2 regions of the Longispora urticae genome follow, and region 1 is predicted to be linked to the other one. Evidence: predicted binding sites of a transcription regulator. Region 1 holds the regulator's gene; the other holds the start of a gene.
What was found. Region 1 encodes HrcA, which represses chaperone genes, less so after heat shock. Its sites were predicted from a motif close to GGTTNGCACNCTCNNNNNGAGNGTGCNAACC; they were not measured.
Positions count from the first base shown of each region.

Region 2: a site for HrcA is predicted at 4,223-4,253, ahead of groES (co-chaperone GroES). Genes of this name have one in related genera too.

Region 1 is NZ_JAQZSH010000029.1:15,002-30,607, forward strand. It holds gene PT931_RS19325 (PhoH family protein) at 1-712, opposite strand, end outside; gene PT931_RS19330 (serine hydrolase domain-containing protein) at 837-2,183, opposite strand; gene PT931_RS19335 (histidine triad nucleotide-binding protein) at 2,232-2,570, opposite strand; gene PT931_RS19340 (16S rRNA (uracil(1498)-N(3))-methyltransferase) at 2,655-3,359, opposite strand; gene dnaJ (molecular chaperone DnaJ) at 3,524-4,642, opposite strand; gene hrcA (heat-inducible transcriptional repressor HrcA) at 4,655-5,686, opposite strand; gene PT931_RS19355 (DUF4870 domain-containing protein) at 5,818-6,249, shown strand; gene PT931_RS19360 (DUF4870 domain-containing protein) at 6,303-6,842, shown strand; gene PT931_RS19365 (hypothetical protein) at 6,832-7,671, opposite strand; gene PT931_RS19370 (enoyl-CoA hydratase-related protein) at 7,683-8,459, opposite strand; gene hemW (radical SAM family heme chaperone HemW) at 8,478-9,671, shown strand; gene PT931_RS19380 (NADH:flavin oxidoreductase/NADH oxidase) at 9,801-10,880, opposite strand; gene PT931_RS19385 (ArsR/SmtB family transcription factor) at 10,956-11,300, shown strand; gene PT931_RS19390 (coiled-coil domain-containing protein) at 11,412-12,404, opposite strand; gene lepA (translation elongation factor 4) at 12,408-14,270, opposite strand; gene PT931_RS19400 (aminoglycoside phosphotransferase family protein) at 14,361-15,332, shown strand; gene rpsT (30S ribosomal protein S20) at 15,588-15,606, shown strand, end outside.
Region 2 is NZ_JAQZSH010000035.1:221,732-237,337, forward strand. It holds gene PT931_RS23525 (DUF5319 domain-containing protein) at 1-312, shown strand, start outside; gene PT931_RS23530 (anti-sigma-D factor RsdA) at 461-1,459, opposite strand; gene shbA (RNA polymerase sigma factor ShbA) at 1,456-2,028, opposite strand; gene groL (chaperonin GroEL) at 2,143-3,771, opposite strand; gene groES (co-chaperone GroES) at 3,835-4,149, opposite strand; gene PT931_RS23550 (class I SAM-dependent methyltransferase) at 4,312-5,481, shown strand; gene PT931_RS23555 (ABC transporter ATP-binding protein) at 5,724-7,469, opposite strand; gene PT931_RS23560 (ABC transporter transmembrane domain-containing protein) at 7,466-9,160, opposite strand; gene PT931_RS23565 (winged helix-turn-helix transcriptional regulator) at 9,238-9,627, opposite strand; gene PT931_RS23570 (NADP-dependent oxidoreductase) at 9,712-10,629, shown strand; gene rimI (ribosomal protein S18-alanine N-acetyltransferase) at 10,633-11,076, shown strand; gene PT931_RS23580 (hypothetical protein) at 11,088-11,342, shown strand; gene tsaB (tRNA (adenosine(37)-N6)-threonylcarbamoyltransferase complex dimerization subunit type 1 TsaB) at 11,405-12,037, opposite strand; gene tsaE (tRNA (adenosine(37)-N6)-threonylcarbamoyltransferase complex ATPase subunit type 1 TsaE) at 12,030-12,479, opposite strand; gene PT931_RS23595 (uracil-DNA glycosylase) at 12,476-13,048, opposite strand; gene PT931_RS23600 (alpha/beta fold hydrolase) at 13,038-14,126, opposite strand; gene alr (alanine racemase) at 14,123-15,232, opposite strand; gene PT931_RS23610 (NAD(P)H-hydrate dehydratase) at 15,237-15,606, opposite strand, start outside.

The sequences.
Region 1 (15,606 bases):
ACGCGTCGTTGAGCGTCCGGCCGCGCATGTACGCCAGGGGGGCGACCTCGATCGTGCCGTTCGCCATCAGACGCGGGATCGACTCGGGGTCGATCATGTCGTGCAGCGCGTCGTACAGCGGGCGCAGGTAGGGGTCGATCTTGTCGTAGAGCGTGCCCGGCAGGAAGCCGAGGCGCTCACCGGCCTCGACGGCGGGGCGGGTCAGGATGATCCGGGTGACCTGCTTGGCCTGGAGCGCCTGGACGGCCTTGGCCATCGCCAGGTACGTCTTGCCCGTGCCGGCGGGGCCGATCCCGAACACGATGGTGTGCTCGTCGATCGCGTCCACGTACCGCTTCTGGTTCAGGGTCTTGGGGCGGATGGTCTTGCCGCGCCGGGACAGGATGTTGAGGGTCAGCACCTCCGCCGGCCGCTCCTCACCGCCGCCCTCGATCATGCCGACCGTGCGGCGGACAGCGTCTGCCGTCAAGGGCTCGCCTTTCTCGATGAGCTCCAGCAGCTCGGTGAAGACCCGTTCGGCGAGGGCGTTGTCGGCGGCCTCGCCGGTGAAGGTGATCTCGTTGCCCCGGACGAGCACGTCGCTCTTCAGGGACTTCTCCACGAGTTTGAGCATTTCGTCACGGGGACCCAGCAGCTGCACCATCCAGCTCGGGTCGCTCACGGTGATCTTGGATTGAACCCGCTGCGCCGCGGTAGGGGGTGTTCCGGACATACGTTGGCCCGTAGGGGCCTGTCCCACCTGCTCTCCCTGCCCTGGGCCGACACCGCCGGCCGCCTGCTGATGCACCCATGGTATCGGGAGAACCCCCGGGCGGCCCGCATGATTTTCGCGCCGGTCAGGAAAAAGAGCCCCCGTCGAAGGCCTGCTGGTCACGGCTGAACCGGTACGTCGCCCAGTGCAGGCCGACGACCGTGCCCGACGCGTCGCGGGTCAGGCGGAGCAGCTCGCCGACCTCGCGGCCCGACACGGTGCGCAGCACGTCCGCCGCCTGCGGCTCGAACACCGCCGGGGCGCGGTCCGCGGGCAGGCCGGCCGCGCGGGCGACCAGGTGGCCGTCCTCCCAGCGGAAGATGTGCTCGAAGCCCTCGCCCCACCAACGACCCAGGACAGAGCGGAACTCGTCGGGTACGGACCCGCCCGGCGCCCACGGCGTCACGTCGACCGGGTCGTGCTCCACCGACGCGCCGAGCAGGTCGTGGGTGAGGTCCAGCACCACGGCCCCGTTGCCCGAGGAGCCGAGCACGGCCGCGCCCATGCCCCGCGGGCTGCCCGGACCGCGCCGCCCGTACGCGGCGGCCAGGAAGCCCGGCATCGCCCCGTCGTGGCCCACGTGCACCACCCGGTCGGCCTGCGGCACCATGATCAGCCCGAGCCCGAACGCCGCGCCCCAGACCTCGGCGTCGTTGGTCGTGACCGGCCAGCGCGCCTCCTCCAGGGTCGCCTCGGCCAGCACCGCGCCCGTCGGGTCGACGCTCGCCGGGTCGGTCAGGAACGCCGCCCACCGGGCGAGGTCGCGGGCCGTACCCCACAGCTGGGCGGCCGGCGCGATCCCGCCGCACTCCAGGCGGGGCTCGACGCGGGCGTGGTCGGAGTACGCGTCGACCTGGTAGCCGGTCACCGCCACCTCCGTCGGCTCGCTGGTGACGGAGGTCAGGCCCAGGGGGGTGAGGACGAGGTCGGTGAGGACCTCCTCCCACGTACCGCCGCGCAGGGCCGCCACGGCCTGGCCGACCAGGGCGAGGCCCAGGTTCGAGTAGTGGAACCGGCGGGCGGACGGCAGCACCTGCTCGGCCCGGTGCAGCTCGGCGAGCAGGGCCGCGGTGCCGGGGACCCGCAGGCTGTCCCAGACGTCGCCGTCGGGTTCGCGCTGGATGCCGGAGGTGTGGCTGAGCAGCCGGCGGAACGTGTGCTCGCCGTGCGCGGCCAGCCGCAGGTGCTTGCCCACCGGGTCGTCGAGGTCGAGCAGGCCGGCGTCGCGGGCCTGCAACGCCAGGACGGCCGTGAACGTCTTGGTCACCGAGCCGATCCGGAACTGGCTCGCGTCGTCGAGCGGCCGGTCCGTCCCCGAACCGCCCACCGTGAACGCCCAGTCGGGACGGTCGGCGCGCACCACCGCCGCCTGCACCGCCGGAACCCGGCCCTCCGCCTGCGCACCGCGGACCCGCCGCTCCAGCTCCTTCATGCCGGCGACGCTATCAGCCGCCGGGCGCGCCCCGATAACGGTCAGATCTCAGCCGAGCCGGCCGAGCGCGCGCCCGCCGAGCACGTGCAGGTGGACGTGGAACACGGTCTGACCGGCCTCGGCGCCGATGTTGGTCACCAGCCGCACGGAGTCGCGCCCGTCGGTCTTCGCGACCTCCCCGGCGGCGGCGACCAGCTCGCCCATGAGGGCCGGGTCGGCGGCGGCCAGCTCGACGGCGTTGTCGTAGTGCGCCTTCGGCACGACCACCACGTGCGTGGGGGCCTGCGGGGAGATGTCGCGGAAGGCCAGCACGCGGGCGGTGTCGAGCACGACGGTGGCGGGCAGCTCACCCCGGACGATCCGACAGAACAGGCAGGTATCAGTCACGCGGACAGGATAGACCGGCCACTTGGCCGCGAGCGAAGGTCTAGAGCGTTCAACCGCTGACGGGTACGCGGCGGCTGTCCCCGGTTACCAGCGCCCGAGGCGCGCCGACAGCACCGAGAGCGCGGCCACCCCGGCCGTGGAGGTGCGCAGCACGTTCGGGCCGAGCCGGACGGGGATCGCGCCCCGGTCGGCGAAGTCGAGCACCTCGTTGGAGTCGATGCCGCCCTCCGGCCCGACCACCAGGGTGATGTCCCCGGCCGGCAGCGGCACCGTGGACAGCGCGACGTCGGCCTCCTCGTGCAGGACGAACGTGGGCGTCACCTGCGCCGTGGTCCTCAGCTCGGAGACCGTGGGGAACCAGGCCCGCCGGGACTGCTTGGCCGCCTCCCGGGCCACCGCCCGCCACTTCTCCAGGGACTTCTGGGCCCGCTCGCCCTTCCAGTGCGTGATCGACCGGGACGCCTGCCAGGGCACGATCTCGTCGACGCCGACCTCGGTCATCGCCTGGACGGCCAACTCGGCCCGCTCGCCCTTGGGCAGGCCCTGGACCACGACGAGCCGGGGGTCGGCGGGGGCGGTGTGGAACCGCTCCTCCAGCCGTACCCCGAGACTGCCCTTCGCGACGTCGACCACGACGCACTCGGCGGTGGCCCCCGCGCCGTCACCCAGCAGCAGCCGCTCGCCGACCCGGAGCCGCTGGACGTCGGCGGCGTGCCGGCCCTCGGGGCCGTCCAGGGTGAACCGGTCGCCGGCCGGCAGCTCCGCGACCCAGAACAAGGCCAGACTCACGCGCACTCCTCGCACTCGGGCCGGCCGCCCACCCGGGCGCCCGCGGGCCGTCCGGGGTGCCCCGCGACCACCCGCGAGAATAACCCGCCGGCCGCGCCCGCACCGACGCAACGGGCCCGGGTGCCCCCTGAGGGTCACCCGGGCCCGATCAGCCAGGTGGACGGCTACTTGAGCGCGTCCTTCACGCGGGAGAAGAACCCGCCGCCCTGCTTGGTCACCTCGACCAGTTCCTCGCCCCGGGACCGCGCGAACTCCCGTAGCAGCCGCTCGGAGTCGCCGTCGAGCTTGGTGGGCGTCTTCACGTCCAGGTGCACGTAGATGTCGCCCCGGCCGTTGCCGCGCAGGTGCGGGACGCCCTTGCCGCGCAGCCGCAGGTTGCTCCCCGGCTGGGTGCCGGGCCGGATGTCGATCAGCTCCTCGCTGTCCAGCGTCTTGATGGTCAGCTGGGTGCCGAGCGCCGCCGCCGTCATCGGCACGGACACGGTGCAGTGCAGGTCGTCGCCCTTGCGGGTGTACACCTCGTGCCGGCGCTCGTGGATCTCCACGTACAGGTCGCCGGCCGGACCGCCGCCGGGGCCGACCTCGCCCTGGCCGGAGAGCCGGATCCGCATGCCGTCCTCGACGCCGCCCGGGATCTTCACGGTCAGGTTGCGCCGGGACCGGACCCGGCCGTCGCCGTTGCAGGTGGCGCACGGGTTGGGGATGACGCTGCCGAAGCCCTGGCACGCGGCGCACGGGCGGGCGGTGACGACCTGGCCGAGGAACGTGCGCTGCACGCTCTGCACCTCGCCGCGGCCCTGGCAGACGTCGCAGGTCACCGGGGTGGTGCCGGCCGCGCAACCGCCGCCGTCGCACGTGGCGCAGACGATGGCCGTGTCGACGGTGAGCGGGGCCTCCAGGCCGAACGCGGTCTCGTGCAGGTCCAGTTCGAGGCGCAGGACCGCGTCCGCTCCCGCGCGCACGCGCGAGCGCGGGCCACGGCCGGCCGAGTTGCCGAAGAAGGCGTCCATGATGTCCTGGAAGCCGACGAAGGGGCTGCCGCCGGGGGGCATGCCGCCGCCGTTGGGCGCCAGGGGGTCGCCGCCGAGGTCGACCATCTGGCGCTTCTGCGGGTCGGACAGGACCTCGTACGCCGCGCTGATGTCCTTGAACTGCTCCTGCGCCTCTGGGGCCGGGTTGACGTCCGGGTGGAACTGGCGGGCCAGTTTCCGGTACGCCTTCTTCAACTCGTCCTGGCTGGCGTCCCGGCTCACGCCCAGGATCGCGTAGTAGTCCTTGGCCACTGTCGTCCTAACTCAGTTTTGGGAGTTCTGGGCGAGAATCTCGCCGACATAACGGGCCACCGCGCGGACGGTGGCCATGGTCGAGGGGTAGTCCATCCGGGTGGGGCCGAGGACCCCGAGGCCGCCGACGGCTGTCGTGCCGGGGCCGTAACCGGTGGAGACCACCGAGGTGGAGCGGAGATCGACGAACTCGTTCTCGTCGCCGATCAGGACGCGCACCATGCTGGAGGAGTCGGTCTCGCCGATCAGCTTGAGCAGCACGACCTCCTCCTCGATGGCTTCGAGAATCGGCATCAGCGAGCCGGGGAAGTCCAGCGCGCTGCGGGTCAGGTTCACGGTGCCGGCGAGGGCCAGGCGCTCCTCGCCACGTTCGACCAGGGTCTCCAGGAGAACGGTCGACAGACTGATCATCGCGGGGCGGAGGTCGAAACGCACCTCTTCCACCAGAGCCTGCACCAGGGTCGGCGTGTCGATCAGTTTCTTCCCGACGAGCTTCTCGTTGATCTGCCGGCGGAGCGCCATGATCGACTCTTCGTCGGTCGGGCCCGGCAGCTCGCACAGCCGCTGCTCGACCCGGCCGGTGTCCGTGATCATGACGAGCATGATCCGGGTGGTACTGACCGCGATGAGTTCCAGATGGCGCACGGAACTGCGGGTCAGCGACGGGTACTGCACGACGGCGACCTGCCGGGTCAGCTGCGCGAGCAGCCGCACGGACCGGTGGACCACGTCGTCCAGGTCGACGGAGCCGTCGAGGAAGCGCTGGATGGCCCGCTTCTCCGCCGGGCTCATCGGCTTGATCCGGCTGAGCTTGTCGACGAACAGCCGGTATCCCTTGTCGGTGGGCACCCGGCCGGCGCTGGTGTGCGGCTGGCGGATGTACCCCTCCTCCTCGAGGACGGCCATGTCGTTGCGCACGGTGGCGGAGGACACCCGCAGGTTGTGCCGTTCCACCAGCGCCTTGCTGCCCACCGGCTCCTGGGTGGCGACGTAGTCCTCGACAATCGCGCGCAGAACGTCCAGTTTCCGCTCGTCCATCGGCACGCCCATCACCTCCCTGGCACTCCCGTGGCGTGAGTGCCAGTCTACGACCGCTGACAAGTCATGTGCCGACTCTGCTGTCAGCTTGCTGTCAGCTGACAGACTTCCGTGATCAAGACCACTAGGTTGTCGGCATGACGCAACCCCCTCCCCCGCCTGGCTACGGGTATCCCCCGCCCCCACCAGCCAACTCCGACGAGAAGACCTGGGCACTCGTCGCCACCTTCGGCGCCGCGGTCGGCGCTTTCGTCTCCTGCGGCGTGCTCGGTTTCGTCGGCCCGCTGGTGGCGTTCCTGGCGAAGGGCAAGGAGTCCCCGGCCGTCCGGGCGCACGCGCTCGCCGCCCTGAACTTCCAGGCCCCGCTGAGCGCGGTGGCGTTCCTGTTCGTGATCGCCTACAACTGCTCGGGGATCATCCCCGGCGTCGGCTGGCTGGTCTCGCTCCTCGCGGGCGTCGTCTCCCTGGCCGTGTTCGTGGTCGCGATCCTGTTCGGCGTGCTCGCGGGTGTGAAGGCCAACGACGGGCAGTTCTACAAGTACCCGTTCAACTTCGACCTGATCAAGTAAGTAGGCCGGGCGCAGGGCTCCCCTACCGGGGTGCCCTGGCCTACCCTGACGTCGTGACTGACAACGATCACGACTTCCCTGTCACCGGCCCGCCGTGGAACCCGCCCCGGCCGGCCCCCGGTGGCTACCGGGTGCCCCCGCCCCCGCCGCGGTTCCAGGCCCGGCCGGGCTCCGGCTACGGGCACGGCGGCCCGGGCGACCCCGCGGACCCGGCGTACGCGGGCCCGGCCCCGCACCGCCTGGAGATGTCCGACGCCGCGATGACCCACTACCTGGGCCTGGCCGGCATCCTCGGCCCCATCCTGATGTACGTGATCAAGGGCCCCACCTCGGGCTGGGTCCGGGCGAACGCCGCCGAGGCCCTGAACTTCCACATCTCGATGATCTTCTGGTCCCTGGGCTGGATCCTGGTGTCGTTCGTCGCGGCCTGCGGGCTCGGCGCGATCACGAACGGGGTCGGCTTCTTCGCGGTCTTCCTGCTCGCGTTCGTGCCGCTGGTCGTGTCGATCACGTTCTCGGTGATCGCGGGGGCGGCGGCCAGCCGGGGCCGGTTCTACACGTACCCGTTGACGATCCGGATGATCAAGGGCTGACCTCGGCGGTGACGGTCTCCGTACCCGTCGCGCCCTTCTTCTTCTGCCAGGTGCCGTCGCCCGGGGTCCACTCCATGCCCGCGTAGCGCACGGCCCGGACCCCGTGCTCCTCGGCGTGCGCGACGAGCCAGTGCGCGTACTGCCAGCCGGCCTGGGCGTCGCGGGGCTTGAGGTCCATGGCCGTCGCCCGGGTCGCCCCCGCCTGCCCCCAGTCGAGCTTGAGCGCGGCGGCCAGCGCGGTGACGGCCGCGGAACCCTGCTGCTTCGGGTCGCCGGGCAGGGTGCACGCCACGGCCTGCCCCGCCGAGCCGCCGAGCGCCCGGGTGAGGATCTCGGACTTCTCGGCCCACTGCTCGTACAGCTCGGGGTGCGCGCTGATCTGCACGGCCTGGGCGGCGTCGGTGACCCGCATGTCCTGCCAGCCGGGGACCTTGACGAGCTTGTCGTAGAACTTGCCCGTCGCGTACCTCTGGTCGGCGATCTGTTCCGGGGTGCCCCAGCCCATGGAGGGCCGCTGCTGGAACAGGCCGATCGAGTCGCGGTCCCCGCCCGACAGGTTGCGGATCTTCGACTCCTGCCAGGCGGTCGCGAGCGCGATCACGACCGCCCGCTCGGGCAGCTTGCGCCGGATGCCGACGGCGGCGATGGTCGCGGCGTTGGACAGCTGGTCCGCGTCGAGGGTCACCGTGCCGCCGGCGGTCACCGTGCAGGACTTACCGGACACCGGGAGCTTCAGGTTCTCACCCAGGAAACGGGCCACGAAGTAGCCGCCGGTACAGACCAGCACGACTCCAACGGCCAACACGGTGAGTAACGTCCGGGTCCGCATGGGACACCACCCTACGCGCTAGTAGGGCGCTCCGGCACCCACGAGGGGACACGCTTCGCGGCGAACGCGGCCACACCCTCCCGACCCTCGGCGGACAGGAAATATCCGGCGGACAGATCGGCCAGTTCACGGAGCTTCTCGCGTACCGGGGCCCTGAGCAGGCCCTTCGCGCCGGCCAGCGCGCCAGGTGCGCCGAGAACGAGCGCGTCGAGGTACCGGCGGACCGCCGGATCGAGGTCGGATTCCGGTACGGCGGCTGTCACGAGTCCGACATGCTCGGCCCGGTGGCCGTCGAAGACCTCGCCCGTCAGGTACAACTCGGAGGCTGCACGCGGCGTGAGCCGGGGCAGGACTGTTGCGGAGATCACCGCCGGAATCACCCCGAGTCGGACCTCGGTGAAAGCGAACGTGGCGGCCGTCGAGCACACCGCGATGTCGGCGGCGGCGATCAGCCCGAGGCCACCGGCGCGGGCCGGGCCGGCGATCCGGGCGACGACCGGCTTGGGCGCCTCGACGAGGTCGGCGAGCAGGTCGACCAGCGCGGCGGCGGGCACCTCACCGGACTCGCGGGCGGCGGCGGTCTCCTTCAGGTCGGCCCCGGAGCAGAACACCGGGCCGGCGTGGTCGAGCAGGATCGCCCGGACCGCGTCGTCGGCCAGGGCCTGGCGGAGCGCGTCGGTGAACTGCCTGATCAGGGGCGTCGAGAGCGCGTTGCGGTTGCTCGGGCTGTCGAGAGTGAGAGTCGCCACGCCATCCGCGGCGGCGTACCTGACGAGTTCTTCGGCCATGACCGGCACACTAGTCGCATGCCAGGCGTACTCCCTTCCGGTGCACCCGTCCCCACGGACGGTTCGCTGCCCCCCTCCGCCCTCGCCGCCGCAGGTTCATCCGGTTTCGGGGTGTATGCCCATGTCCCCTTCTGCGCGTCCCGCTGCGGCTACTGCGACTTCAACACCTACACGCCGAGCGAGGGCGTGACCCAGACCGGCTACGTCAACCAGGTGCTGGCCGAGCTCAAACTCGCCTCCCGGGTACTCCGCGGCCCCCGCCCCGTCTCCGCCGTGTTCGTCGGGGGCGGCACCCCCACCCTGCTGCCGCCGTCCGAGCTGGGCCGGCTGCTGGAGAGGATCGACGCGACCTGGGGCTTCACCGACGACGTGGAGATCACCACCGAGGCGAACCCGGAGACCGTCAGCCCGACGATGCTCAAGGAGCTCAGGTCGGCCGGCTTCAACCGGATCTCGCTGGGCATGCAGTCGGCGGCCCCGCACGTGCTGGCCGTCCTCGACCGCAAACACAGCCCCGGCCGCGCCGTCCAGGCCGCGCAGGAGGCCCGGGACGCCGGCTTCGACCACGTCAACCTCGACCTGATCTACGGTACGCCGGGCGAGCGGCCCGAGGACTTCGCCGCGTCCCTCGACGCCGTCCTCGACGCGGGGGTCGACCACGTCAGCGCGTACGCCCTGATCATCGAGGACGGCACCCGGCTGGCCGCGCGGATGCGGCGGGGCGAGCTGCCGTACCCGGACGACGACGTGGCCGCCGACCGGTACCTGGCCGCGTCGTCCACTCTGGAGGCCGCCGGCCTGAACTGGTACGAGGTCTCCAACTGGGCCCGCCCCGGCGGCGAGTGCCGGCACAACCTGCTCTACTGGCGCGGCGGGGACTGGTGGGGTCTCGGGCCGGGCGCGCACAGCCACGTGGGCGGCGTGCGCTGGTGGAACGTGAAGCACCCCAACGCCTACGCGGCCCGGGCGGCCGACAAGGTGTCCCCCGGGGTCGGGCGGGAGCTGCTCACCGCCGAGGAGCGCCGGATCGAGGAGATCATGCTGCGGCTGCGGCTGGCCGAGGGGCTGCCGTTGGCGCTGCTCGACGGGGCCGGGTTGGCGGCGGCACACCGGGCCGTGGCGGACGGGTTGTTGACGCTGGTCGAGGACCGGGCGGTGCTGACGCTGCGCGGGCGGCTGCTCGCCGACGCGGTGATCCGCGACCTGACCTGAGGCCAGGCACGGCCGGCTAGACCAGGCACGGCCCGGCGAGGCGCGAGCCCCGATCGGGTCGGGGCGGGCCGCATCAGGCCATGTCGGGCCGGGGCCGGGCAGCGCGGGACCCGCTGCCCGGCGGATCCGTCAGAGCGCCCACGCGTACTGGACCGGCCACCCCGGCCGCGCCCCCAGCTCCACCGCCGCGCGCCGCGCCCACGACGGATCCCGGAGCAGCTCACGCCCGAGCAGTACCGCGTCGGCCTGCCCGGTCGCCACGATGTCCTCGGCCTGCTTCGGCTCGGTGATCAGCCCGACGGCGCCCACCGCCACCCCGGCCTCGGCGCGCACCCGGGCCGCGAACGGCACCTGGTAGCCGGGCCCGGTGACGACCTTCGCGTCCCGGGCGATGCCGCCGGAGGACGTGTCGACCAGGTCCACGCCGTGCTCGCGGAGCAGCCCGGCCAGCCGGACGGTGTCGTCCACGGTCCACCCGTCGCGCGGGTCGGCGGGGTTCTCCGTCAGCCAGTCGGTGGCCGAGGTGCGGTAGAAGACGGGCAGGTCCGCCGGCCACACGGCACGGACGGCGTCCACGACCTCCAGCGCGAACCGGGCCCGGTTCTCGAACGACCCGCCGTAGGCGTCGGTGCGGTGGTTGGCGTGCGGGGAGAGGAACTCGTGGATCAGGTACCCGTGCGCGCCGTGCACCTCCACCACCTGGAACCCGGCGTCGAGTGCCCGGCGGGCGGCCGCGGCGAAGTCGGCGACGATGCCCCGAATCTCCTCGACGGTCAGCTCGGCGGGGTCACGCAGGCCGTCGAAGGCCTCGGCGCTGGGCGCGACCGGGGTCCAGCCGCCGTCCGCGTCGGACACGGTCGCCGCCTCGGCCCACGGGGCGGTCGCGGAGGCCTTGCGGCCGGCGTGCGCGAGCTGGATGCCGGGGACCGTGCCCTGGGTCTTGAGGAAGTCGGTCACCCGGACGAACGCGTCGCGCTGGGTGTCGTTCCACAGCCCCAGGTCGCCGGGCGTGATCCGGCCGGCGGGGTTCACGGCCGTCGCCTCGACCAGGATCAGGCCCGCGCCGCCGGCCGCCCGGGCCGCCAGGTGGGTGAGATGCCAGTCGTTGGGTACGCCGTCGACCGCGCTGTACATGCACAGCGGGGCCATCCAGATCCGGTTCGGGATGGTGAGCGATCGCAGGGTCAGGGGCTCGAACAGGGCGCTCACGGCCACTCCTTTAGTACGACAGGCTTCGTAGTACGGCAGATGTGAAACTACCACGCCTGTCGTACTATGGAAACCATGTCGCCGAGAGCCCTGCCACACCCCGCCACGGACGAGATCACGCTCGCCGCGGTGCTGCACGCCCTGTCCGACCCGGTGCGGCTGCGGATCGCGACGATGCTGGCCGACGGGCACGGCGACATGGCCTGCATCGCCTTCGATCTGCCGGTGACGAAGTCCACGACCACCCACCATTTCCGGGTACTGCGGGAGGCGGGTGTCATCGCGCAGCACTACCAGGGCACGTCGAAGATGAGCACGCTGCGCCGCGAGGACCTGGAGGCGCTGTTCCCGGGGGTGCTGACGAGCGTGCTGAACGCGGCGCGCGGCGCGCAGGCCGAGGAAGCGGCGCACGCGGGCTGAGGAAGCGGCGCACGCGGGCTGAGCGGGCGCGGCCAGCACCGACGGCGGGCGCGGGCCGGCCCCGGGCGCGCCGAGGGGCGCCGTGGGAGATCCAGTACCCGGAAGAGGTTCTTAGCGGATCGACAGGTGCACGTGGTTGGTGTGCGCGGCGGCCGGACCGCCACCGCCCGAGTAGGACCGCCACCCGGTGCCGGGCATCCAGATCTGCCGGTACCAGATCACGTAGAGCACCGCGAGCCGGTCCGCGTTGGAGATGTACCAGGCCGCGAGCCGGTTGCCGTACTCCCGGTCGGCGCCGCTGGCGTCCACGTCCTGGAAGCCCGACGTGTTGGCCGCCCAGTCGCAGGCCCGGCCGCGCGGGTGCTCGCCACCGTCCTCACCGGACCGGTAGCACGAGACGAAGTGGTTGAACCCGGCCTTCTTCGTCTCGTTGTACGCGTGCAGGGTCCGGGGCGAGATGCAGCCGCCGGTCGTCGGGTCCTTCACGGAACAGCCCTCGGACGGCCAGCTGCCGTCGGGGTTGCGCGGGGCCGGCGAGGCGCCCGCCGGCAGCTCGCCGAACCCGAGGGTCGGGTCGCCGCCGCCGGCGTTCCGCAGCGCCTTGAGGGCGTCCTCCTGGCGCTTCTTCAGCTCCTTGAGCTGGGCTTCCTGCTCGTTGATCGCCGCGTCGAGGTCCTTGCGCTGCTGGGTCAGCGCCGCCTGGGCCTTCTTCAGGTCGGTGATCGAGCGCGCGTCCCGTTCGGACATGTACCGCATGGTGGACGCCGACTGCAGGTACGAGTCGGCGGAGGTGCTGTTCAACAGGACGTTGAGCTCGCTCGTCGTGCCGCCCCGGTACTGCGCCGCCGCCAACCGCCCGACCGCCACGACCAGGTCCTTGACCTTGGCCTCGCTGTTCGTCACCTCGACGGACAGCTCACCCTGGCGCTTCTTGGCGTTGGCGATGGCGGTCTTCGCGTCCTGGTACCCCTTGGAGGCGGCCTCCAGGGCGTCGCGCAGCGCCTTCGTGCCGCCCTCGGGGTCGGCCTGGGCCGGAGCCCCGGCCAGGAGGGTGGCCGCCATCACAACGGCCATCAATGCGGCGACACGACGACGTAATGACATGGGTTACTTCTTACCACCCGGCTTCTCGGGGCCGTCACTGGTGCTCAGCGCTGCGATGAACGCCTCCTGCGGGACCTCCACCCGGCCGACCATCTTCATGCGCTTCTTGCCCTCTTTCTGCTTCTCCAGCAGCTTGCGCTTACGGGTGATGTCACCGCCGTAGCACTTCGCGAGGACGTCCTTGCGGATGGCCCGGATGTTCTCCCGGGCGATGACCCGCGAACCGATGGCCGCCTGGATCGGCACCTCGAACTGCTGGCGCGGGATCAGCTTCTGCAACTTCGAGGTCATCGAGACCCCGTAGGTGTAGGCCTTGTCCTTGTGGACGATCGCGGAGAACGCGTCGACCGGCTCGCCCTGCAGCAGGATGTCCACCTTGACCAGGTCGGCGACCTGCTCGCCCGAGGGCTCGTAGTCCAGCGAGGCGTAGCCCTTCGTCCGACTCTTGAGCTGGTCGAAGAAGTCGAAGATGATCTCGCCGAGCGGCAGCAGGTAGCGGAGTTCGACCCGGTCGGCCGACAGGTAGTCCATGCCCTGGAGCACGCCGCGCCGCCCCTGGCAGAGCTCCATGATCGCGCCGACGTAGTCGTTGGGCGCCAGCACCGTGACCCGCGCCACCGGCTCGGAGACGGAGGCGACCTTGCCCGTCGGGTACTCGCTCGGGTTGGTGACGACGATCTCCTCGCCGTCGTCCGTGGTGACCCGGTAGACCACGTTCGGGGCGGTCGCGATCAGGTCGAGGCCGAACTCGCGCTCCAGCCGCTCCTGGATGATCTCCAGGTGCAGCAGCCCGAGGAAGCCGCACCGGAACCCGAAGCCGAGCGCCGCGGAGGTCTCCGGCTCGTACACCAGGGACGCGTCGTTCAGCTTCAGCTTGTCGAGGGCCTCGCGCAGCTCCGGGTAGTCGGAGCCGTCGAGCGGGTAGAGCCCGGAGAAGACCATCGGCTTCGGGTCCTTGTACCCGCCCAGGGCCTCGGTGGCCGGCCGCGAGTTCAGCGTGACCGTGTCGCCGACCCGGGACTGGCGGACGTCCTTCACGCCGGTGATCAGGTAACCGACCTCGCCGACGCCCAGCCCGGGGTGCTTCTGCGGCTCCGGGGAGCTGACCCCGATCTCCAGCAGCTCGTGCACGGCGCCGGTGGACATCATCTTGATCCGGTCCCGGGCCGTGATGTGGCCGTCGATGACCCGGATGTAGGTGATCACGCCCCGGTACACGTCGTAGACCGAGTCGAAGATCATGGCGCGGGCGGGCGCGTCGGCGTCCCCGACCGGCGGGGTCATCTGCCGGACGACCTCGTCCAGGAGGTGCTCGACGCCGGCGCCGGTCTTGCCGGAGACCCGCAGGCAGTCCTCGGGCTCGCAGCCGATCAGGTGGGCGAGCTCCTCCGCGTACTTCTCCGGCTGGGCGGCCGGCAGGTCGATCTTGTTCAGCACCGGAATGATCTTGAGGTTGTTCTCCATCGCCAGGTACAGGTTGGCGAGAGTCTGCGCCTCGATGCCCTGCGCGGCGTCCACCAGCAGCACGGCGCCCTCACAGGCGGCGAGCGACCGGGACACCTCGTAGGTGAAGTCCACGTGCCCCGGGGTGTCGATCATGTTGAGCACGGCCTGGTACCCGGCCTGCTCGCCCTCCTTGATCGTCCACGGCATCCGGACGGCCTGGCTCTTGATCGTGATGCCGCGCTCACGCTCGATGTCCATCCGGTCCAGGTACTGCGCCCGCATCTGCCGAGGGTCGACCACACCGGTCAACTGCAGCATCCGGTCGGCAAGGGTCGACTTGCCGTGGTCGATGTGGGCAATGATGCAGAAGTTCCGGATGTATCCGGGTTCCGTCGCGCCTGGGTCGAGCTTCACTGGCACGGTGTCCTCGGGTCGATGGGCGTGGGCTGCCTCCGATGATCCCACAAACCGCGTGGCGGGCCGGCTGGTGGCTGGGGCACGATCGTGACCATGCGTAACCCAGGGGTCGACTACACCTCCACCGCCGTCCGCCCCGACTGGAATTCCCTGCCCGCGGCCGTGCGCGCCCTGGTCGCCGACCGCCTCGGCGGCCCGGTCACCGCGGGCCCCCCGGCCGGCGGCGGCTTCTCCGGCGGTTTCGCCTCCGTGGTGCGCGGCCCGGCCGGCGCCCTCTTCGTCAAAGCGGTCAGCGGCACGGACAATCCGGTCATCGCCGACTGCTACCGCAGAGAAGCAAAGATCAACCAGGCTCTTCCCCCGGGGGTACCGGTCCCCCGCGTGCACTGGCTCGCCGACACCGACGACTGGGTCATCCTCGCGCTGGACGCCATCGAGGGCGCCCGGATGCCCGGCCTCGACGACCTGGACCGGGTCCTCGCCGCCTGGCACGACGTGATCGACGCTCTGGCCACTCCTCCGCGGGCGCTCCTCGACGTGGGCCTGCACACAGCGGAGGAGGACAACGGCCCCGCCTTCGCCGGCTGGCGCCGGATCGCGGCCGGCGAGATCCCCGACCGGATCCTCGGCGACTGGTTCCCCCGCGACCTGATCGTCCCCCTCGCACACCTCGAGAACGACTGGGCCACGGCCACGGCCGGCACCGCGGTGGTCCACCACGACCTGCGGATGGACAACGTCGTCCTCGACGCGGCCGGCGCCCCGTGGTTCTGCGACTGGAACTGGCCGTCCCTCGCGGCGAGCTGGTTCGACCTGCCGGCCCTCCTGGTGCCCGCGTACGCCGCCGGGCGGGACACCTCCGCACTCCTGGCCCGGCAGCCCGCCCTGTCCGGGGTGGCGCCCGAGCAGGTGGACGCGCTGCTCGCCGCCGTCGCCGGGTACTGGGTGGTCGCCGGGTCGCACGAGTACATCCCGGGGTCACCGTGGCTGCGGCAGCACCAGACGTGGTCGGGGGAGGCCACGGTGCGGTGGATCGCCTCCCGGCGCGGCTGGAAAGTCGACTGACCGGCACGGGCGAGCTCCCGGCAGGCGGGCCAGCGGCCTGTTCGGCGCCCTGGCCCCGACTCCGCGCACCCAGCTTGCAGGCGGGCTGAGCTGGGGTGGAGCATGGTGGGGACCGGTTCGGAGCTGGGCTCATTTTGGTCGGGCCGGCGCGGGCTGGTAACCTTGCAATTCGCGCGTGCCCATTCGTGGATCTGATCCGTGGAGACGGCGTGCGTTTGGTAAATGACCCGACTCACAAGACCGAGGCTGTGTCGCGTGGCGAATATCAAGTCCC
Region 2 (15,606 bases), on a different contig from region 1:
CCGACCGATCCGCTGTCCGAGGACGAGAAGCAGGACGTCCTCGATGACCTGGAGGACCTGGAGCTCTACCAGACCCTTCTGGAGCCGTCCGGCGTGAAGGGCCTCGTCGTGGACTGCGAGGACTGCCGCGAGCCGCACTACTTCAACTGGGAGCTCCTGCGCGCCAACCTGCGCCACCTGCTGGACGACGGCCGGCCCCGGGTGCACGAGCCCGCGTTCAACCCGGACCCTGAGCACTACGTGACCTGGGACTACGCGCGCGGCTACACCGACGGCGTGCAGGACACCCTCGCGGCCGAGGACACCCCCTAACCCCACCATTGGGGTACTGGGGACCCGCCCGCCCCTCCCCGCCCACTGCGCGCCCGCGCCCCGGTTTCGGCCGGCCGGCCCGTGGTGCTGACGACTTTCCGCAGGCCCAGCCCGTGGCGCTGTCGACCCGACGCGGAATCCCCGGCTGTCAGGCGTTCTGCCTGGGTGGCTTCGGGGGGTTCCTCGGCGGCCGGTCGCCCTTGTGCCCGCCGCGGTCCTTGTCGTCCCCGCCCTTGTCGCCGTCGTCCTTCTTGCCGCCCTCGGCGCCCGGACCGCCGCCCGGTTTGTCCCCGGAATCACCGGTGCCGCCGGTCGGCCGGGACTTGTCCCCAGGGTTATCCACAGGCTTGCTGGCCCTCGGCGTGGGCGCGAACCTCGGATCGGCCCGCCCCGGCACCCCCTCCACTCCCCCGGCGACCCCCCTGAGATCCTCCGTGCGCTGCCGCAGCCGGCGGCCCGCCTGGTCCGAGGTGACCTTGTCCAGCCAGCGTTCGGCCTCGGCCAGGTACTTCTGCGCGTCCTCCGGCCGGCCCGTCTCCAGCGCCTGGGTCGCCAGGTTCAGGGATTCCTCCGCGCGGGTCTCGGCGAGGGTGGAGGCGGCGCGGTCGGCGTACACCACCCGGGTCACCGGCCACAGCGGGCTGCCCGGCCGGGCGTTCCCGGCGGCGGCCACCCCGCTACCCCCGGCGGCCAGCACCACCACGGCGGCAGCGGCCAACACGAGCCTCCGCCGCGACCGCCCACCCCTGACAACCGCGACTCCCGGAGAACCACCGATCCCACCAGGCCCAGCGGGCTTGCCTGGACCAGCGGGCCGACCGGCACCTCCGGACCTGCCGAGGTCACCGGACTCGACGCTGCCCCCGGTCCGGGCACGGTCCCCGGACTCGACCGCAACCAGGTCCAGACGGGCCGCGCCGTCCCGCACGGAATCATCCAGGCGAATCGCGGCGTCGGGATCGAGCGAGCTGTTCGCGGTCAGGCCGAATGAGCCGCCCGCCCGGAGCGACGGGTCCTCGTCGGCCGTCACGTCCGCGCGCCACGCCGCCAACGCGTCCACCAGCGGATCCCCCGCCGGCACGGGCCCGCCCCGGCCGAGGGCGTCGAGCAGCGCGTCCGTGCGCGCGAACTCCTCGAACGGCGTCACGCTGACACCTCCTCGTCCGCGAACGTCCGCAGCCGGGCCAGCGCCCGGTGCTGGGCGACCCGGATCGCCCCGGCGGTCATGCCGAGTACGGTGCCGGCCTCCTCGGCGGAGAGGCCGACGGCCACCCGGAGCAGGATGATCTCGCGCTGCACGGGGGTCAGGCGTTCCAGCAGGCCGGCGAGCTGGCGGGACAGGTCGGCGGCCACGGCCTGGGCCTCGGGGTCGGCGCCCGGGTCGGGGCGTTCGGGGACCTGCTCGACGGGCGCGACGGTGAGGGCCCGCTGGGCCGCGCGGTGCGCGTCGGTCACCTTGTGCCCGGCGATCCCGAACACGAACGCGGCGAAGGGGCGGCCCAGGTCCTGATATCGCGGCAGGGCGGCCAGCACAGCGAGGCACACCTCCTGGGCGACGTCGTCGGCGGTCAGGTAGCCACCACCGACCCGTCCGAGGCGCGCCCGGCAGTAGCGCAGGATCAGTGGCCTCAGCTTGACCAGCAGGTCGGACAGGGCCTGCTGATCGCCTGCCGCCGCCCGGACCGCGAGCCCCGTGAGCTCATCCTCTTCGACCATCGTTGAAGACAGACCCTCCGTTACGGTGCCCGTGTATTCGCACCGTAACGGACGCGTGCAAAAAGAACGAGCACCCAGCTTTCGCCGGGTGCCCGTCCACTGTGCACGGTTTTGCTAGTGCGCGTGCCCGTGACCGCCGTGAGAGTGGCCGTGACCTGCGTCACTGTCGTTCTCGGGCTTCTCGACGATCAGCGTCTCGGTCGTCAGGAGCAGCGCCGCGATGCTGGCCGCGTTGGCGACCGCGCTGCGGGTGACCTTGACCGGGTCGACGATGCCGGCGGCGAGCAGGTCGACGTACTCACCCGTCGCGGCGTTGAGGCCCTGGCCCCACGGGAGCGCCCGGACCTTGCCGACGACGACGTACCCGTCGTGGCCGGCGTTCTGGGCGATCCAGCGCAGCGGCTCGTCGAGCGCCTTGCGGACGAGCCGCACGCCGACGCCCTCGTCACCGGTGAGGCCGAGGTCCTTGTCGAGCACCTCGGTCGCCTGGACGAGCGCCGCGCCGCCTCCGGGCACGATGCCCTCCTCGACAGCGGCCTTGGTCGCGGCGATCGCGTCCTCGATCCGGTGCTTCTTCTCCTTCATCTCGACCTCGGTCGCGGCGCCCACCTTGATGACCGCCACGCCGTCGCCGAGCTTCGCGAGCCGCTCCTGGAGCTTCTCGCGGTCCCAGTCGGAGTCCGAAGCCTCGATCTCAGACTTGATCTTGTTCGCCTGGATCTTCACCTGCTCGGCGTCGCCGCCGCCCTCCACGACCGTGGTGTTGTCCTTGGTCACCACGACCCGCCGGGCGGTGCCCAGCATGTCGAGGGTCACGTCGGACAGCTTGTGGCCGAGGTCGGCGGTGATGACCTGACCGCCGGTCAGGACCGCGATGTCCTCGAGCATCGCCTTGCGCCGGTCGCCGAAGCCCGGGGCCTTGACGGCCACGGACTTGAACGTCTTGCGCACGGCGTTGACGACGAGGGTCGACAGCGCCTGGCCGTCCACGTCCTCGGCGATGATCAGCAGCTGCTTGTTCGCGCCGATGATCTTCTCGAGCAGCGGGAGGATCTCCTCGAGCGCGGAGACCTTCTGGCCGGTGATGAGGATGTAGGGGTCCTCCAGCACCGCCTCGCCGGCCTCGGCGTCGGTCACGAAGTGCGGGGACACGAAGCCCTTGTCGAACTGCAGGCCCTCGGTGACCTCGAGCTCCGTGGTCAGGGTCGAGCCCTCCTCGACGGTGATGACACCGTCGCGGCCGACCCGGTCCATGGCCTCGGCGAGGAGCTGGCCGATCGTGGCGTCCTGCGCGGAGACCGTCGCGACGTTGGCGATGGCTTCCTTGGTCGACACCTCGACGGCGCGGTCGAGCAGCACGCCCGAGACGGCCTCGACGGCCGCGTCGATGCCCCGCTTGATGCCGCTCGGGTTCGCGCCGGCGGCCACGTTGCGCAGGCCCTCGTGCACCATGGCCTGGGCGAGCACGGTCGCGGTGGTGGTCCCGTCGCCGGCGACGTCGTTGGTCTTCGTCGCCACCTCCTTGGCCAACTGCGCGCCGAGGTTCTCGTACGGGTTGGTGAGCTCGATCTCCTTGGCGATGGTGACACCGTCGTTGGTGATGAGCGGAGCGCCGAACTTCTTGTCCAGCACGACGTTGCGGCCCTTGGGGCCGAGCGTCACGCGGACGGCGTTGGCGAGCTGGTCGACGCCGGACTCGAGGTGCTTGCGGGCGTCGTCGGAGAAGCTGAGGATCTTCGACATGTGTGAATCCCTTTCGAAAAAAGTGATGGGCCACCCCACGAGGGGTGACCCATCACTTCACGACTACTTCTCGACGACCGCGAGAACGTCGCGGGCGGACAGGATCAGGTACTCCTCGCCGGCGTACTTGACCTCGGTGCCGCCGTACTTCGAGTAGATCACCACGTCACCGACCTGGACATCCACCGGCACGCGAGCGCCGTTGTCGTCGAAGCGGCCGGGCCCGACGGCCAGGACGGTGCCCTCCTGGGGCTTCTCCTTGGCGGTGTCGGGGATCACGAGGCCAGATGCGGTCGTGGTCTCAGCCTCGTTCGCCTGGACCACGATGCGGTCCTCGAGAGGCTTGATCGCAACCTTGGTCGCGGTGCTCATGGACATACCCTCCTGGGGTACTTGGTGTGTATGCCAACTCCACCGACGGAACCGTCGTCGCGGGTCCGGGACCGCCGAGTGCTGGCACCCTCGGGTGGAGAGTGCTAACCGAAGGTTATGTCGTGGCTGGCACTCCGTCAACCAGAGTGCCAGCCGTAAGCTGTCGTGGTGAGTCTCACCGAGCTGCGGAGCCCCGCCGGAAATGCCCTCCTGGCCCTCGCCGCCGACCTGGTGGACGGGGACCAACTGCGCGCCGTCGAGGCGCTCCGGGCCACCGGGGCCGGCCCCGAACTCGCAGGTGAGGCGCTCACCCAGGCCACCCTGCGGGCTCGCGCGGTCGGCAAGTTCGGGCCGGACGCGGCGGAGATGTTCTTCACCCGGGCCGGGCTGGAGCAGGCCACCCGGCTGACCGTGGCCGACCGGCGCGCCGCCCGGCTGGCCGCCGCCGGGGTGCGCACGATCGCGGACCTGGGCTGCGGGATCGGCGCCGACGCGCGGGCGTTCGCGAGGGCCGGCATCACGGTGTACGCGGTGGAGGCCGACCCCGGCACCGCCGAGATCGCCGCCGCGAACACCGCCGGGCTGCCCGTGACCGTCGAGCACCGCGACGCCCAGTCGGTGGACCTGTCCGGTTTCGACGCGGTGTTCTGCGACCCGGCGCGCCGGGCGGGCAACCGGCGGGTGTTCGACCCCCGGTCGTACTCGCCGCCGTGGGACTTCATCGAGAGCCTCACGAAGCGGGCGGCCGTGATCAAGCTCGGGCCCGGGATCGACCACGCGCTGCTGCCGGCCGGGGCCGAGGCCGAGTGGGTCAGCGTCGGCGGGGAGGTGGTCGAGGCAGCGCTGTGGTGCGACCGGCTCGCGGAGGTGCCCCGCCGGGCCACGGTGCTGCCCGCCGACCACCGGGGCGGGGATGTGGCCCAGTTGACCGGGGGCGGGGACCGCGAGGCCGACGTCGGGCCGACCCGGGGGTACGTCTACGACCCCGACGGGGCGGTCATCCGGGCGCACCTGGTCGCCGAGCTGGCCGACACCCTCGGGGCGAACATCGCCGACCCGACGATCGCGTACCTCTACGCGGACGAGGTGCGCGCGACGCCCTTCGCCAGGGCGTACCGGATAGAGCTGGTGTTGCCCTTCGGGTTGAAGCGGTTGCGGGCCACCCTGCGCGAGCGTGGGGTCGGGCGGCTGACCATCAAGAAGCGCGGCTCGGCCCTGGAGCCGGAGGCGCTCCGCAAGCAGCTCAGGCTCGACGGCCCGAACGAGGCGACGGTGATCCTGACCCGGGTGGCCGGGGCCCCGGTGACGCTGGTGTGCCAGCCGGCCGACGTTTCGTGAACCGCTGCCAGGTCCGGCAGCCTGCGTCGTCCACGGCGCGTTCCCGCCAGGTCTCCTCGGCGGAGAACCGGTGACCCTCGCACTCGGCGAGCTCCTGCTCGGCGAAGTGCGTGACCGGCACGGCCAGCACGCCGACGAACAGCACGACGGCAGCAGCGCTCAGTACCAACCGCCGCATGGTCCCCTCCCGTGTCCCGCCGACCGGAGCCGAGCGCGCCGGCGGGACACAGCGTAGCGGGGAACTAGTCGTTCTTTCCGCCGTGCCAGGAACTCCACAGCGCCGCGTACGCGCCGTTGGCGGCCACCAGTTCCTCGTGGCTGCCCAGCTCGGAGATCAGCCCGTCCTCGACCACCGCGACCCGGTCCGCGTCGTGCGCGGTGTGCAGCCGGTGCGCGATGGCGATCACGGTCCGGCCCTCCAGGACCGCGGCCAGCGAACGTTCCAGGTGCCGGGCGGCCCTCGGGTCGAGCAGCGAGGTCGCCTCGTCCAGGACCAGGGTGTGCGGGTCGGCCAGGACCAGGCGGGCCAGGGCGATCTGCTGGGCCTCCGCCGGGGACAGGGTGTGCTCCCCGGAGCCGACCTTCGTCTCCAGGCCCTCGGGCAGGGCCTGCACCCAGTCCAGGGCGTCGACGGCGGCCAGCGCCGTGCGGATCTGGTCGTCGTCGGCGTCGGGGCGGGCCAGGGCCACGTTCTCCGACAGGGTGCCGAGGAACACGTGGTGCTCCTGGGTGACCAGGGCCACCTGGCCGCGCAGGTCGTCCAGCGGCAGTTCGATCAGGGGCACCGCGCCGACGTCGACCGAGCCGGTCCGGGGCCCGTGGATGCCGGCCAGCAGCCGGCCGAGGGTCGACTTGCCGGCCCCGGACGGCCCGACCATGGCCAGGCGTTCGCCGGGGCGGATCTCCAGGTCGATGCCGTGCAGGACATCGCGGGTGCCGTAGGAGTACCGCACGTCGCGGGCCTCGATGTCCGAGCCGATCGGGACCTTGCCGGTGGCCTCGCGGTCGGCCGGCACCTGGGCCACGCCGAGCAGCCGGGCCAGGGACACGCCGCCAACCTGGAGCCGGTCCAGCCAGCTGAGCAGCTCGTCCAGCGGGTTGATCAGCTGCTGGATGTACAGCACGCCGGCCACCGCCTGCGGCAGGGTCACCCAGTCGTTGGTGTAGAAGATGCCCGCCCCGAGCGCGGTGGCCGCGACGGGGAGCACGTAGCCGAACTCGACGATCGGGAACCAGATGCTGCGCAGCCAGAGGGTGTAGCGCTCCGCCGCCCAGGACTCCTTCAGCGCGTCGTCGAGCCGGTCGCGGCGCCGGTCGGCGAGGCGCAGGGCCTCCACGGTGCGCGCGCCGTCGACGGTCTCGGCCAGGTTGTCGTTGATCGAGGCGTACGCGGCGTTCTCGCGCAGGTAGCCGGGGGTGGCGCGCTTGAGGTACCAGCGGGTGCCGAAGTACAGCAGCGGCACGGTGACCAGCCACGGCAGGGCCATGATCGGGCTGACCAGGGCCAGCGCGCCGATCGTGAGCACCACGGTGACGATGGCGACGAGGGTGGCGGGGACCGCGTACCGCACGGCCTCGGACATCTCGTCCACGTCCCGGGAGCTGCGGGTCAGCAGGTCGCCCGAGCCGGCCTTCTCGACCGTGGACAGCGGCAGGGCCAGGGTCTGCTCGATGAAGTCCTCGCGCAGCTCGGCGAGCATCTTCTCGCCGAACTTGGCGCTGGCCAGCCGCGCGTACCGGATCAGGAGGGCCTGGACCACGAGGAACGCCGCGATGGCGATCGCGATCTTGTCCACGGTGACCCTGCTGCCGTGCTTGGACACCTCGCCCACGAGGTCGCCGAGCAGGCGCGGCGCGAACAGGCCGGACACCGCCGCGGCCGCGTAGAGCCCGACGGTGAGGAGCAGGTCGCCGGGGTGCCGGCGCATCAGGACCAGGGCGTAGCGCCGGACCTCGGGGCCGTCCGCGATCGGCAGGAGCTGTTTCACGCCTCACCTCTCGTCACAGTCGCCAGGTACCTGGGCTCGGTCTTCAACAGCTCGCGGTGCGCGCCCTCCGCGACCACCTTGCCGTCCTCGACGTAGAGGACCCGGTCGGCGCGGTCGAGCATCAGCGGGCTGGTCGTGCACACCACGGTCGTGCGGCCCTCGCGGGCGCCCCGGAGCCGCTCGGCGATCCGGGCCTCGGTGTGCGCGTCGACGGCGCTGGTCGGCTCGACCAGGAGCAGGACGTCCGGGTCGATGAGCAGGGCCCGGACCAGCCGGAGCCGCTGCTGCTGGCCGCCGGAGAAGGACCGGCCGCGCTGGGCGACGTGCTCGGCGAGCCCGTCGGGCAGGGCCTCGACGATGTCGGCGGCGCTCGCCACGTGCAGGGCGTCGTCGAGGGTCGCGGCGTCGGCCGCGCCGGTCGGGTCGAGTTCGGCGCGCAGTTCGCCGGCGAAGATCAGCGACTCGTTGTCGGCGACCAGGATGCGTTCGCGCACGGCCGCCAGGGGCGCGTCGCGGAGCGGAACCCCACCCCAGGTCGCGACACTTTCGGTGTACCGGCCGAGCCGGTCGACGATCGCCGCCGCGTCCTCCGGGGTGGCCGCCGCGATCGCGGTCAGCCGGCCGGGGCCGATGATCGTGCCCGACTCGGGGTCGTGCAGTTCCCCGCTGGTGGGCAGGACCGCGTCCCCGGTCGAGACGACCTCGGGTTCGAGGGTGAGGATGCGGACGACCCGCTTGGCCGCCACGTTCGCCTTGATCATCTTGTCGGCGACCTCGGTGAGGGTGCGCATCGGCGTGACCATGAAGGCCGCGTACCCGTAGAAGGAGACCAGCTGGCCCGGGGTCACGTCACCGGCCAGGGCCAGGCGGGCCCCCACCCAGGTGACCAGGACCAGGAACACGCCCGGGATCAGGAACTGGGCGGCCTCCAGCAGCGACTGGACCCGGCCCACCCGGACCCCGGAGTGCCGGACCCGCTGGGACTCGGCCCGGTAGCGCTCGTTGAACGCCTGCTCGCCGCCGACCCCGCGCAGCACCCGCAGGCCGGCGACGATGTCGTTGGCCCGGGAGGTCAGGCCGCCGTACAGCTCGCGCTGGGCGCTCTGCCGGCGGTGCAGCGGGCGGAACAGCGGCCCGATCAGGGAGAGCAGCAGCGGCACGCCGACGAGCACCAGCAGGCCGAGCTTGACCGAGGTGCTGAGCATGATCGCGGCGATCACGAAGATGGCGATCACCGCGCCGCTGCCCCGGCCGAGCACGTCGATCGCGCTGCCGATCCGGGACACGTCGGAGTTGCCGACCGCGACGACCTCGCCGGCCGCGAGCCGCTTCGGCAGGGTCGCGCCGAGGCGGGTGGCCTGCCGGCCGGTGACCTGGATCGTGCGGTAGGCGGCGGCCAGCCAGTTCGTCACGGCGAACCGGTGCCGGGCCAGGCCGGAGAACACGATCACGAGGCCGAGGGCCAGGATCATGCCGGTCCAGGTCAGGAGCCCGGAGAGGTCCTTGGCCCCGATCTTGTCGATGGACTTGCCCACGGTGTAGGGCAACAGGGACTGGGCGACCATCCAGACGATGCCGAAACTGACCAGGCCGGCGACCGCGGAACCCTGCATGCGGATCACCCACAGCAGGTAGCGGGTCGCCGAACGGACATCGGGCTCGCCGGGATCGGCTTCGGGAAGTTTTCGCATGGCGCCCCCGACGCTACGCGGATCGGCCCCGGAACGCCTCCGGTTTTCGGTGTGATGTGTAAGGGGCGAACTGCCCGCTAGACCGCTACGAGTTCCCGGGTGTCGTACGCCGCCCGGGCCGCTTCCACCGCGTCCGTGTTCTCCTCGGCCCACGTCCGGAGCTGGGCCGTGAGCACCAGGACACTGCGGCCGAGGTCCGCGAGCGAGTACTCCACCTTGGGTGGGGTGGTCGGATACACCCGGCGGTGCAGGAGGCCGTCGCGTTCGAGGGTGCGCAGGGTCTGGGTGAGCACCTTCTGGCTGATCCCGTCGAGCCGGCGGCGCAGCTCCCCGAAGCGCATCGGGCCGTCGGTGAGCGCGCAGATCGCGAGCAGCGCCCACTTGTCGGCGAGCATGTCGAGCACCTGGCGGGACGGGCACGCCTTGAGGAAGCTGTCGTGCCAGGTCGCGCCGCAGTCGGTTTCCATCAGGTACCTATAGCACAAAAAGCTGCCTACTTCCCAACGGATACCGACTCGCAGAGGATGGAGCCCGACGGAGAGGAGCACGAGATGCGTGCGATGCAGGCCCAGAAGTACGGCGACCCGATCACCCTGGTCGAGCTGCCCGTCCCCGCCCCGGCGGCCGGCGAGGTGCTGGTCCGGGTGGCGGCGGCCGGCGTGAACCCGGTCGACTGGAAGGCGCACGCCGGCCACGTCGCCAGCTGGTTCGACGACGGGCCCTACGTGTGGGGCTGGGACGTGTCCGGCACGGTCGAGGCGGTCGGCGAGGGGGTCACCGCGTTCGCGGCCGGCGACGAGGTCTACGGCATGCCCCGGTTCCCGGACCTGGTCGGCGGCTACGCGGAGTACGTCACGGCCCCGGTCGACGCCATCGCCGCCAAGCCGGCCGGACTCGACCACGTGGGAGCCGCCGCGCTGCCCCTGGCCGGTCTCACCGCGCTCCAGTCCCTCGACGTGGCCGGGGTCACCGCCGGGCAGCGGGTGCTCGTGCACGCGGCGGCCGGCGGGGTGGGGCACCTGGCGGTGCAGCTGGCGAAGGCGCGCGGCGCGTACGTCGTCGGCACCGCCCGGGCCGCCAACCACGGGTTCCTCCGCTCGATCGGGGTGGACGAGCCGGTGGACTACACCGTGCCGGGCTGGCTGGAGGCCCTCGAAAAGGTCGACGCGGTACTCGACGGCATGAACGACCCGGCCCTGGTGGCCGCCCTGAAGCCCGGGGGCGTCGTGGTGACCCTGCCCGCCGGTCTGAGCCCCGAGATGACCGAGGCGGCCGAACGGGCCGGCGTGCGGGCCACCGGGCACCTGGTGTTCCCCGACGGCCCCGGGCTGCGCGCGCTCACCGCGCTGGTCGACGCGGGGACCCTGCGGGTCGAGGTCGCCGAGACCCTGGCGCTGGAGGAGGTGGCCAAGGCGCACGAGCTGGTGGCCACCGGTCGGACCCGGGGCAAGGTGGTGCTTACCATCTGAAGGATGCAACCCGAACTCGTCACCCTCGAACCGCTCCTCCGCGCGCACGTGCCGGCGGTCCTGGCCATCGAGAAGGAGTTGTTCGGCCGCGAGGCGTGGAGCCGGTGGATGGTGCAGAGCGAGCTGGACGAGGGGCACCACTACCGGGCGGCCATGTCCGGCGGCGAGCTCGTCGGGTACGCGGGCCTGGCCATCGTCGACGACACCGAGGCCTGGGTGCAGAACATCGCGGTCCGGGCGGAGAGCCAGGGTCACGGGATCGGCCGGCTGCTGCTGGAGGACCTCCTCGCGGCGGCCGGCGACCGGGCCGTCGGGCTGGAGGTGGCCTCCGACAACCCGGCCCAGCGGCTCTACGCCCGGTACGGCTTCGAGATCGTCGGCGTCCGGAAACGCTACTACCAGCCGAGCGGCAAAGACGCTCTGGTCATGCTGAGGGGGCGGCCCTAGTGTCAACAGACGTGATGGTGCGCATGTGGGAGGTCAGGGCCGAGCCGGACGGGTTCGAGGAGCTGCTGGCCTGGATCTGTGAGTACGCCGTCCCCAACGTCGAGCACCATCCGTCCCATCTGGACAGTGAGGTGTTCAGCTCCACCGACGACCGGATCGTGTGGCTGTCGCGGTGGCGGGGGTTGCCCGCGCCGCTGCCGAGTCCGCCGGCCCGGTTGGTGGCGCGGCCGCCGCACTCGTGGGACTTCACACCCGTCGAGTTCTAGAGGGGTACCGCCGGGGCGCGGCGCCAGGCCCTGGCCGACCTCATGCCCGGGACGGCACCGAACTAGGCCCGGGGTGGCTTCGGGGCGCCCGGCGGCACCGCGTCCGGCCGGCGCAGGTACAGCGGGGTCAGCTTCTCGTCCGGGGCACCCGACCGGATCCGCTCCGCCGCCAGCTCCCCGAACGCGCGCACCGACGGGTACAGCGGCTCGTCGAGCACCGGGACGCCCAGCGGGTACAGGTGCGCGCCCGCGCCGACCGCCGCCTCGTAGTCCCCGGAGATGTCGGCCGGCTTCGCGACGGACGGGCCGGTGACGGGGACCCCGTCGGCGTACACCCCGTAGTAGAGCTCCTTGCGGCGCGCGTCGGTCGCCACCAGCAGCCGGCCGACGGTGCCGTGGCCCAACGCGTCGAGGGTGCCGACGGCGTAGGTCGGGATGCCCAGCGCGTGGCCGAGGGCGGTGGCCGTGACCAGGCCGACCCGCAGGCCCGTGAACGGCCCCGGACCGACCCCGGCGACGATCGCCCGCAGGTCCTTCGTCACGAAACCGGCCTCGGTCAGGGCCAGCCGGATCGACGGGGCGAGCAGCTCGCCGTGCGCCTTGCCGTTGACCGTGACCTTCTCCGCCAGCACCTCCACCGACTCGCCGACTTCCAGGACGCCGGCCGTCACCGCCGCCGTAGCCGTGTCAATCACCAAGGTCAGCACGGGTCAGCCTCTCCGTCCAGGAGTCGCCATGCGGCTCCAGCGTCACGATCCGGGTGTCGTCGTCCAGCCGGTCGAGCCGGATCTCCAGGTACTCCTCGACCATCCGCTCCACCAGCCCGTGGCCCCACTCCACGACCGTGACCGCCTCCTCGGCGGTGGCGTCGAGGTCCAGGTCGTCCACCTCGCCGATCGAGCCCAGCCGGTACGCGTCCACGTGCACCATCGGCAGCGGCCCCGGATGCACCCGGGCGATCACGAACGTCGGACTGGTCACCGCGCCGGACACCCCCAGCCCGGTACCGATGCCCTGGGCCAACGCCGTCTTGCCCGCGCCGAGCGGACCGGTCAGGACCAGCAGGTCACCGGGTCGGAGGTAGAGCGCGAGCCGGACGCCGAACGCGCGGGTGTCGTCCACGGTCGGAAACTTCACAGCGAGTCCCCCAACAGTCGGGCGGCCAGGGCCAGGTCGTCTCTGAGCGCGGCGAGGGGCTTGCCGTTCGGGCCGAACCGGATGGCGGCCGACGGGTGGTAGGTCGCGACCACGGCACGCCCGTCGACCTCGTGCACAACACCACGCACCCCCGCCAGGGTAGTCCTGGGTCCCAGGAACCATGTCGCCGCGGTCAGCCCCAGGGCGACGATCAGGCGGGGATTGAGAAGGTCCAGCTGGGCCGCCAGCCACGGCCTGCAGTTGTCCACCTCGGCGGCCCGGGGCGTGCGGTTGCCGGGCGGGCGGCACTTGATCGCGCTCAGCACCGCCGTCTCGTGCCGGGCCAGGCCCGCGTCCGCGAGCAGCTGGTCGAGGAGCTGGCCGGACAGCCCGACGAACGGCCGGCCCGCCGCGTCCTCCTGCGCGCCCGGGGCCTCGCCGACCACCGCGAGGCGGCGGGTGAACATGCCCGGGTCGCCGGGGACCACGGTGTTGCGGGACGCGACGAGATCCTTGCAGAGGACGCAGGTGCGGATCCGGGTCGTCAGGTCGTCCCAGTCACCGTTCACGCCGCGACACCCGGCTCAGCAGCTCGGTCAGGGCCTCGGTGACCGGGACCGGGTGCTCCAGCAGCGCCAGGTGCCCGCCGTCGGCGATCGCCACGAACTCGGCGTGCGGCAGCAGCCGGACGATCTCCTCACCGTGGCTGCGCGGCGTGAACAGGTCCTTGTCCCCGGCGATGACCAGCACCTCCCGGTCCGCGAACGCGACCAGCGCCTCGGCCCGGGAATGGCTCAACAGCGTCTTGAGGTACCCCGCGATGATCTCCACCGAGGTACGGGAGATCATCCGCTCCACGTAGGAGACCAGGGCGGGGCTCGGCTTGGGGCTGCCGAAGCCGTACTTGCGGGTCAGCAGCCAGAACAGGTCTGTCGAGGCCCGGCGCGCCCGGTCGATCGCGCCCGGGGTCAGCCGGCCCGCCGTGGAGATCACCGGCAGGATCGGCTTGCGGAGCAACCCCAGCAGCGCCGGCAGCCCGAACGTCACCTCGTCGAGCTTGCCGGAGGACGTGTTGATCAGGGCCACGCCGACGATCCGCTTGCGGATCAGGTCCGGCCACTGTTCGGCCAGCGCCATGATGGCCATCGCGCCCATCGAGTGGCCGACCAGCACGATCGGGCCCGTCGGGGTGGTCTCCTCGATGACGCGGCGCAGGGTCGCGGCCAGGGCGCCGAGGTCGTAGTCGCCGGCGGCGAGCCTGCCGGAGCGGCCGTGGCCGGGCTGGTCGAAGAACACCATCCGGTACTGACGCCAGAGGGCCTTGCGCTGGAAGTGGAAGGTGCCCATGTCGAGGCAGAAGCCGTGGACGAAGAGGAGAGTCGGCGCTGGCCGGTCCGGTTTGGCAGTGCCCGGCTTGGCCTTCTCGCGCTTGCAGATCTCCACGTAGATGTCGACGTCGTCCTCGGTGACGACCGTGCGCTGCTCGTCGAACGGCAGCCGGTCGAACGGTTCGCCCGCGCACGGGTCCTCGGCGACCCGGCGGGTGCGGCGGACCAGGACCCGTTCGGCGGCCACCCCGGCCGCGACCCCGGCCGCGGCGACGCCCAGGAGGGCGCCGATGACGCCGACCTTCTTCTTCCGGCTCACCGGTACACCCGGGGGATGCGGCGCTGGCTGCCGAAGCTGGTCAGCACCTCGTAGTTGATGGTGCCCAGGACCTCGGCCCAGTCGTCGGCGGTCGGCTCCCCGTCGTCGCCCGGCCCGAACAGGGTCGCGATGTCGCCCGCGTGCACGTCGTCGTCCCCGCAGTCCACGACGAACTGGTCCATGGCGACCCGGCCCGCGATCGACCGGCGCGCGCCCCCGAGCTGCACCGGGCCGACGCCGGACGCGGTGCGGGGCAGCCCGTCGAAGTACCCGATCGGCACCAGGGCCAGGGTCGACTCCCCGGCCGTCGCGTAGGTCAGGCCGTAGGAGACGCCGTGGCCGGCCGGCACCCGCTTGGTCAGGGCGACCCGGGCCCGCACGGTCATCGCCGGCCGGAGCCCGAAGTCGCGCCCCGGGATCGGGGTCAGCCCGTACATCGCGACGCCGAGCCGGACCACGTCGTAGTGCGCGTCGGGGCGGGTGAGGATCGCGGCCGAGTTGGCGATGTGCCGCTGGGTGGGGCGCAGGCCGGCGGTGGCGGCGACGTCGAGCGCCCACGCGTACCGCTCCAGCTGGAGGTTGTTCGCCGGGTGTTCCGGCTCGTCGGAGCACGCGAAGTGGCTCCACACGCCGACGACCTCGACCAGACCGGTGGCCTCGGCCTTCGCGGCGGCCTCGACGAGTTCCAGCCAGTCCCGGGGCTGCGCGCCGTTGCGGCCCAGCCCGGTGTCGACCTTGAGGTGCAGCCGCGCGTTCCGGCCGGCCGTCGCCGCGCCCGCGGTCACCTCGGCCAGCTCGGTCAGGGAGGCGGCGGACACCTCGATGTCGGCGGCCACGGCCTGCTCGCGGGGCTGACCGGGGGCCAGCAGCCAGGCCAGCACCGGGGCGGTGATCCCGGCGTCGCGCAGTTCGAGGGCCTCGGACAGGGTCGCGACGCCCAGCCGGGTCGCGCCCGCCGACAGGGCGGCGCGGGCGACCTGGACGGCCCCGTGCCCGTACCCGTCGGCCTTGACGACCGCCATGACCTCCGCCGACGTGCTCGAGCACACCCGCGCCACGTTGGCCCGGATCGCGCCCAACTCGATGCTCGCCTCGGCCTGCCACATGCCGTTAACCGTAGCTGAGCACCTCGGCGACCACGTTCCGGAGCGCGCCGGCCACGTCGGAGGCGGTCACCGGGCCGGCCTGCGCGGCGTGTTGCCCGGCGAGTCCGTGCACGTACGCCGCGCACACCGCCGCCCACGTCGGCTCGACCCCGCCGGCCAGCAGGGAGCCCAGCAGCCCGGCCAGCACGTCCCCCGTGCCGGCGGTGGCCAGCGCCCGGGTCCCCGTCGGGTTGACGAACGCCGTCCCGTCCGGGGCGGCCACGATGGTCCGGGGCCCCTTGAGCAGCACCGTCGCGTTCATCGTCTTCGCGAGCCCGCGGGCGGCGGCCACCCGGTCGGGGCCGGGCGGCGCGCCGGCCAGCCGCTCGTACTCC